2 regions of the Kitasatospora sp. NBC_01539 genome follow, and region 2 is predicted to be linked to the other one. Evidence: riboswitches for the same ligand, from Rfam matches in the RefSeq annotation. Region 2 holds a riboswitch; the other holds the start of a gene.

Region 1 (4,077 bases), 3.6 Mb from region 2:
GGCCTCCATGACCGCCACTGGGGCGAAGTTCTCGGAGGCGATCATTTCGAGGGTGGTCTGCTGGCGGTGCAGCTCGGCGTCGACCGCGGCCGCGATCTCCGGGTCGAGCGCGTGCAGGGACTGGTTGAGAACCGTCATGAGGTGGGGTCTCCCCGTGGGCGGAGCGGGCTGGGGCCAGGGTGGGGCGGCTGCTGCGCTGCGGCCGCCCCCGGGGTGGAGCGGCGGTCAGACGCCGGTGGTGAAGGCGGTGTACGCGTCGGCGTCGAGCAGTTCGTCGGTCGCCTCGACGCGGACCTTGAACAGCCACGCCTCGCCGAACGGGTCGCCGTTGACCAGCGCCGGGTCGTCGACGACGCCCTCGTTGATCTCGGTGACCTCGCCGGTGGCGGGCGAGTACAGGTCGCTGACCGACTTGGTGGACTCGAGCTCGCCACAGGTCTCGCCCGCGGTCACCGTGTCGCCGACGGCGGGGAGCTGGACGTAGACGATGTCACCGAGGGCGTCGGCGGCGTGCTTGGTGATGCCGACCGTCGAGACACCGTCCTCGGCGGCCGTCAGCCACTCGTGCTCCTTGGTGTACTGCAGGTGCGTGGGGTTGCTCATGGCGTCATTCTCCAGGATCGCAAGAGGGTAGGGCGGAGCCGTCCGCTGAGCGGACCGGGCTGTGGGGCGGGGAACGGGCTCAGCGGGCGCGCTTGTAGAACGGCAGCGCCACGACCTCGACCGGCTCGGGCCGGCCGCGGACGTCCACCGCCACGGCCGAGCCGGGCTCGGCGTGCGCGGCGTCCACGTACGCGATCGCGATCGGCTTCCCGAGGGTGGGGGAGGGCGCGCCGGAGGTGATCCGGCCGATCACGGCGCCGTCCGCGTCGACCACCGCGTACTCGGCGCGCGGCACCCGCCTGCCCTCGGAGACCAGGCCGACGAGCCTGCGCGGCGGGGCGGACTCCGCCTCGGCGGCGGCCTGCTCCAGCGCCTTGCGGCCGACGAACGCGCCGTCGTTGGTGGTCTTGTCGAAGCGCACCACCCGGCCCAGGCCCGCGTCGAACGGCGTCAGGTCGGTCGACAGCTCGTGCCCGTACAGCGGCATGCCGGCCTCCAGGCGCAGCGTGTCGCGGCAGGACAGGCCGCACGGCACCAGGCCCTTGTCCGTGCCGGCGCCGGTGAGGGCCTGCCACAGGTGCTCGGCGTCGGCGGGGGCGCAGAAGACCTCGAAGCCGTCCTCGCCGGTGTAGCCGGTGCGGGCCAGCCACACCTCGCGGCCGGCGACGGTGGCGGGCAGCAGCGCGTAGTACTTGAGGCCCGGCAGGTCGGCGTCGGTGACGGAGCCCAGGATGCCGTTCGCCTCCGGGCCCTGCACGGCGATCAGCGCGTACGCGTCGCGGTCGTCGCGGACGGTCGCGTCGAAGCCCGCGGCGCGCTCGGTCAGGGCGTCGAGCACGACCTGCGCGTTGGAGGCGTTGGCGACCACCAGGTACGCGTCCTCGGCGGTGCGGTAGACGATCAGGTCGTCGAGGATGCCGCCGTCCTCGCGGCAGATCATGGTGTAGCGGGCGCGCAGCACGCCGAGGGCGGAGATGAAGCCGACCAGCGCGTGGTCGAGCAGCTCGCCGGCCTGCGGGCCGCTGACGGTGATCTCGCCCATGTGCGACAGGTCGAACAGGCCGGCCTTCGTGCGGACCGCGAGGTGCTCCTCGCGCTCGCTGCCGTAGCGCAGCGGCATGTCCCAGCCCGCGAAGTCGGTCATGGTCGCGCCGAGCGAACGGTGCAGCGCGTCGAGGGCGGTGTGGCGGAGGGACATGACGGCAGGACTCCTAGGCTGCTGAAGGGCATGCTGGGGTGGAGTCTCCCCGTCTGTCGTCAACAACCTGAGAGCTTCACCGCCTCCTTACAGGATGGCGGCTTGCACCGTGGGTGGGCGCACGGCGCGGCCGTGTCCACTTTCCAGATGTGCCTCGCCCGTGCGGTATCTGTGCCTGAGAGATTCCGGGGAGGACTTGCTCCTTCGGCGCCGGCCACACCCCAGGGGCGTTCCGGACTCTCCCGCGCGGGTTCGAGCGGCCTGTATGAAGTTGGTGGTGTCGAGCGCGCTCATCATGGCATGCCGCCGGGCCTGATGGGAGAGGGGGGCGGCCCGCTAGGCTCTGTGCAGGGGTCGATCGAAGGGGCGGTTCATGGGGTATCCGGCGGGCGAGGCACAGGCGTGGGCCGCACCCGGCACGGCGCCGGAGGGCGGCAGCTGGCCGTCCAACGAACTGGAGCAGGTGCTCACCGCGGCGCTCGGCGACCCCGGCGCGACCCCCCGCGTGGTGGAGGTGCTCGCCCGCAGCCAGGTGTGGATCCCGCTGCCGGCCGGTGCCGACCCGCAGGGCGCCTCGCTCGACCTGCCGACGATCGAGCTGGCCGGCACGCCGTACGTGCCGGTGTTCTCCTCGCAGGAGCAGTTCCTCCGGCACGCGCCCGGCATGGCGTTCGCGATCGCCCCGGTGTGGGAGTTCGCCCGCGGCCTGCCGCCGGGCATCGGCATCGCGGTCAACCCCGAGGCGCCGGTCGGCATCCCGGTGCCGCCGGAGGGCGTCGGCGAGCTGCGCCGCGGCCCGCGCGACGAGCGCTGGGCCGCCGAGCCGCTCTCCGAGGGCGCCGCCGTCGCGCTGCGCGAGCCCGAGCCGCACCAGGAGCCGTACGCGTTCCTGGCCGCCGCGACCACCGAACTCGCCTCGCTGCGCGGGGTGCTGACGGCCCGGCGGACCCTCGCCCGGGTCGAGGCCGACCCCGTGCAGCTCTACGTCGGCGTGCAGCTCGACCCCGCCGGGCCGGCCGATCCGGGAGCCGTCAACGAGGCGCTGGGCCGTGCGCTCGCAACCGCGCCGCCCGCCTGGGGCGTCCACCTGGTGCTGCTGGACATGGTCGACGACCCGGTGGTCGAGTGGCTGCTCACCCGGGTCGCCCCCTTCTACGTGCGCGGGTGAGCGACCCGGCCGGGAGACCGTGCAGGGGTGTGCGGCATGACGCGTGTCCGCCCCGCGCAATAGGGTGCTCCCCGGGAGTCCGGACGAACGGCGGAACACGCGACAAGACGGGGCACGGCGACGTGAGCGAGCGGAGCGAGGCGGGCGCATGAGCGCGGGAGCGGCAGACGGCGGGCCGGGCCGGTGGGGCCAGGCACCCGTGGCGCGCCCCGGCGGCGACCCGGGCGGCATCGAACGTGCCCTCGGCGCGGTGGCCCCGGAGCGCTACGACGCGTACGAGGACCTGCTGCGGGCGCTCGCCCGGGGGCAGGTCTGGATGCTGCTCTGGCACGGCACCCCCGGCAGCCCCGACGCGCAGTACGGCAACATGGACATCGGCGGGCACGGCTACGCCCCCGCCGCCACCTCCCCCGAGCAGCTCGCCGCCAGCGGCTGGGCCCGGGCGCACGAGGTGGTCTCCGGCGCGGAGATCGCCGGCGCGCTGTTCCGCACCCGCTGGGGCCTGTGGCTCAACCCGCACGTCCCCGGCGGCGGGGTCGGCATCCCGTGGGCCGACCTGAGACGGGTCGCGCTCGGCCTGGACCGGCTGCCGGCCGGGCCGCTGCGCATCTCCGAGCCCCGGCTCGACGCCCCGCGGTTCTGGGCGGTGCTGGAGCAGCAGGCGGCCGAGATCCGTCCGCTGCGCTCGCTGCGGCGCGCGTGGGTGCAGCCGGCGCTCGGCGAGCCGTACGTCGCGATCGGGCTCGACCTGTACGACAACTCGCCGCCGTCGGTGGAGGCGGCGCGGGCGCTGGTGCAGCGGGCCGCGGCCCTCGTCCCGGACGGGACGGCGGTCTCCACGGTGGCGATGGCCGACGAGTTCGACCCGGTGGCGATGTGGATGCGCGCCAACGCCCGCCCCTTCTTCGACCGCGACGCCCGGTACGGGCACCCGCAGCAGGCGGCCCCCTACCCGCCCTACGGTTACTCTCCGCAGCCGGCGCCGGGTCCGCAGGGATGGCCGCAGCAGCCGTGGCCGGGCTACCCGGGCCGCTGACCCGCAGCACCCGGCGACCCGCTCCGCCCCGCCTCGCCACCACCTCCGCGCGATCCCCTCGCGCAGCGTCAT
Region 2 (4,077 bases):
CGAGCGGCGTCACGACCGGCCCCGTCGCCAGCCCCGCATGCCCGGCCATCGCCGCGCTGCGCATGCCGCCCGAGGTCTCCGCCGTGTTGACCTGCGGCGACTCGGACGGCTGCTGCGCGGTGCCGTCGTGGACCTCGACCTGCTCGCGCCGCAGCTCCTCGCGGACGAGCTCCTCCTCGGTGTAGCGCTCGACCACCAGGCGGACGCGCTCGATCGGCGCCAGGTACTTGCGGACCACCGGACGCTCCTCCCGGAGCGTCACCTCCTCCATGGCCTCGGCGATCTCCTGCTCGCTCAGCGCGGCCCGCTCGGCGTCGCCGACCGGCACCCGCTCCACCCGGACGCGCTCGCGCACCACCGGCACCCGCCGCTCGACGGCCTCCGACGTCACGTACTTGCGCAGCCGCGCGGTGCCCAGCACGTGCCACTCCGTGCTGATGTCGAGGCGCTCCTCGCGGCAGGTGATCTCCACCGGGCCGCTCGGCCCCGCCTCGGCGGCCTGCTTCGGTGCGAGCTGCGCCGCCGACGGGCCGTGCTGCGCCGCGGGCGGCTGCACCAGGTGGCGGACGTTGTTCGACACCGCCGGAGGAGCCGGTGCCGTCGCCGCCCGCTCACCGTCGCCGCGGTCGTGGCGGTCGTGGCGGTCGGTGTGCCCGCCGTCCCGGCCGGCCCGCCGGGCCCGCTCGTGCGCGTCCGCGGCCGGGCCGGTGCGCACCGCTTCGCCGGCCGCGACGGGCACCGCGCCGAAGTCGGCGTCCGCGGGCGCCGCGGCACCGGCCGCCGGTGCGGTCGGGCGGCCGGGGCCCGAGGTGTCGAGGCCGTAGTAGCGGTAGAGCTGGAGCTCCTGGGCCGGTGAGAGGTGCTGGCCCACCCCGAAGTCCGGGGACTCCTTGATCAGGGACTTGTCGTACGGGACCTTGAGCTCCTCGCCGGAGAACTCGCTGGTCGTCAGCGGGACGAAGGCGTCCCTGCCGAAGATGCCGGTGCGGACCGCGGCCCACTCGGGCTCACCGGTCGCGTCGTCGAGGTACACCTCGTCAACCGTGCCGATCTTGTCACCGTTCCGGTCGACCGCCTTGTGTCCGATCAGGTCTCGCGGATCGATATCGGTCTGCACGCTGTTCTCCTCCAGTGCAACTGCTCCTGTGGCGCTCGGTTGTGGGGACGGCTGGAGGAGCTGGCCAGACGCCATCTCACACGAAACGGCATGAACCGGACACCCGCGAGCCGGAGAGGGCCGTCCGGGCGGCGGTTGATCCGTCCGGCGGACAGCCGTCCGGGCGGCCGCCCCGGCGGAGGCCCGTGCGACGGCCGTCACAGCGGCCGTGATCCACGGCCCTCCCGCTGGTATCCTGGGCGGCGACCGCCGAGCCCGCGCGGGAGAGTCCCCGACCCCGCTGAGCTGGGAAAGGGGCGCCGAAGGAGCAACTCCTCCCCGGAATCTCTCAGGCATCCGTACCGCGTGGGATAGGTCACTCTGGAAAGCAGGGCAGGGCCGATGGCGCAGGAGCCGCCGGCACCACTCTCACCGACGGTGCAAGTCGACAGGATGCCTCCGGGCACCGATGCGGCGAAGCTCTCAGGTACCGATGACAGAGGGGGAGGCCTGACGGGTTCGTACGTCTCCGGCTCCCCATGGCGGCCGACCGGCGTGCGCACCCCCGCCGGTCCGTGACCAGGAGGCCTCGACCCCCATGAACGCCCAGCCGAACCTCACCGAGCTCGAGCAGGCCAGTCCGTTCGAGACCCGCCACATCGGCCCCGACGCCGCCGCTCAGGAGAAGATGCTGGCCCACGTGGGCTACGCCTCCCTGGACGAGCTCTCCGACGCGGCCGTGCCCGAGGCCATCCGCAGCCTGGAGGCGCTCGGCCTGCCCGCCGGCCGCAGCGAGGCCCAGGTGCTCGCGGAGCTGCGCGACCTGGCCGACCGCAACGAGGTCCTCACCTCGATGATCGGCCTGGGCTACTACGGCACCTTCACGCCGCCGGTGATCCTGCGCAACGTGCTGGAGAGCCCCGCCTGGTACACCGCCTACACGCCGTACCAGCCGGAGATCTCGCAGGGCCGCCTGGAGGCGCTGCTCAACTTCCAGACCGTCGTCTCCGACCTGACGGGCCTGGCCACCTCCGGCTCCTCCCTCCTCGACGAGGGCACCGCCGCCGCCGAGGCGATGGCGCTGGCCCGGCGCGTCACCAAGGTCAAGGGCGGCGTCTTCCTGGTCGACGCCGACACCCTGCCGCAGACCGTCGCGGTGATCGAGACCCGCGCCGTGCCGACCGGCGTCGAGGTCGTCGTCGCCGACCTGTCGGGAGGCATTCCCGCGGAGATCGCCGAGCGCGGCGTCTTCGGCGTGCTGCTCCAGTACCCGGGCGCCTCCGGCGCGGTCCGCGACCTCGCCCCCGTCATCGAGCAGGCGCACGGCCTCGGCGCGGTCGTCGCCGTCGCGGCCGACCTGCTGGCCCTCACCCTCCTGAAGTCGCCCGGCGAGCTCGGCGCCGACATCGCGTGCGGCACCTCGCAGCGCTTCGGCGTGCCGATGGGCTTCGGCGGCCCGCACGCCGGCTACCTCGCCGTGCGCGCCGAGTACGCCCGCAACCTGCCCGGCCGCCTCGTCGGCGTCTCCGTCGACGCCGACGGCACCCGCGCCTACCGCCTCGCGCTGCAGACCCGCGAGCAGCACATCCGCCGCGAGAAGGCCACCAGCAACATCTGCACCGCCCAGGTGCTGCTCGCCGTGATGGCCTCCATGTACGCCGTCTACCACGGCCCGGACGGCCTCGCGGACATCGCCCGCCGCACCCACCGCTACGCCGCGGCGCTCGCCGAGGGCCTGCGGGCCGGCGGGGTCGAGGTCGTGCACGGGGCGTTCTTCGACACCGTCACCGCCCGGGTGCCGCAGCGCGCCGACGCGGTCGTCGGGGCGGCCCGCGCGGCCGGCGTCAACCTGTACCGGGTGGACGCCGACACCGTCTCCGCCTCCTGCGACGAGACCACCACCCGCGAGCACCTGACCGCCGTCCTCGGCGCGTTCGGCGTCACCGGCACCGAGCTGGCCGAGACCGCCGACACGCTGCCCGCCGCGCTGCTGCGCGAGGACGAGTACCTCACCCACCCGGTCTTCCACAGCCACCGCTCGGAGACCGCCATGCTGCGCTACCTGCGCCGCCTGTCGGACCGCGACTACGCGCTGGACCGCGGCATGATCCCGCTCGGCTCCTGCACCATGAAGCTCAACGCGACCACCGAGATGGAGCCGGTGACCTGGCCGGAGTTCGGCCAGCTGCACCCGTTCGCCCCGGCCGACCAGGTGCAGGGCTACCTCAGCCTGATCCATGGCCTGGAGCAGCAGCTCGTCGAGGTGACCGGCTACGACGCCGTGTCGATCCAGCCGAACGCCGGCTCCCAGGGCGAGCTCGCCGGCCTGCTGGCCGTCCGCGCCTACCACCTGGCGAACGGCGACGGCGGGCGTGACGTCTGCCTCATCCCCTCCTCCGCGCACGGCACCAACGCCGCCTCCGCGGTGATGGCCGGCATGCGGGTCGTCGTGGTGAAGACCCTCACCGACGGCGACGTGGACGTCGAGGACCTCAAGGCCAAGATCGCCCAGCACCGCGACCAGCTCTCCGTGCTGATGGTCACCTACCCGTCGACCCACGGCGTGTTCGAGACCGAGATCACCGAGATCTGCGCCCTCGTCCACGAGGCCGGCGGCCAGGTCTACGTCGACGGCGCCAACCTCAACGCGCTGGTCGGGCTGGCCAAGCCGGGCAAGTTCGGCGCGGACGTCTCGCACCTCAACCTGCACAAGACCTTCTGCATCCCGCACGGCGGCGGCGGCCCCGGCGTCGGCCCGGTCGCGGTGCGCGCGCACCTCTCGCCGTACCTGCCGAACCACCCGCTGCAGCCGGAGGCCGGCCCGGCCACCGGCGTCGGCCCGATCTCGGCCGCGCCGTGGGGCTCCGCGGCGATCCTGCCGATCTCCTGGGCGTACGTCCGGCTGATGGGCGGCGAGGGCCTCAAGCGCGCCACCCAGGTGGCCGTGCTGAACGCCAACTACATCGCGAAGCGGCTCGCCC

Evidence for each region. Region 2 has a riboswitch for glycine ahead of gcvP (aminomethyl-transferring glycine dehydrogenase). Riboswitches for the same ligand answer to the same signal wherever they lie in the genome.
Region 1: linked by a shared signal. The riboswitch ahead of gcvT (glycine cleavage system aminomethyltransferase GcvT) and the one ahead of gcvP (aminomethyl-transferring glycine dehydrogenase) in region 2 are both predicted to bind glycine.

What each region holds. Positions count from the first base shown of each region.
Region 1 is NZ_CP109390.1:3,396,580-3,400,656, reverse strand. Features, by position in the region: gene glyA (serine hydroxymethyltransferase) at 1-138, opposite strand, end outside; gene gcvH (glycine cleavage system protein GcvH) at 226-603, opposite strand; gene gcvT (glycine cleavage system aminomethyltransferase GcvT) at 683-1,801, opposite strand; glycine riboswitch at 1,955-2,056, opposite strand; gene OG335_RS14435 (enhanced serine sensitivity protein SseB C-terminal domain-containing protein) at 2,175-2,969, shown strand; gene OG335_RS14430 (enhanced serine sensitivity protein SseB C-terminal domain-containing protein) at 3,118-4,005, shown strand.
Region 2 is NZ_CP109390.1:6,965,850-6,969,926, forward strand. Features, by position in the region: gene OG335_RS30200 (DUF2382 domain-containing protein) at 1-1,117, opposite strand, end outside; glycine riboswitch at 1,368-1,471, shown strand; gene gcvP (aminomethyl-transferring glycine dehydrogenase) at 1,695-4,077, shown strand, end outside.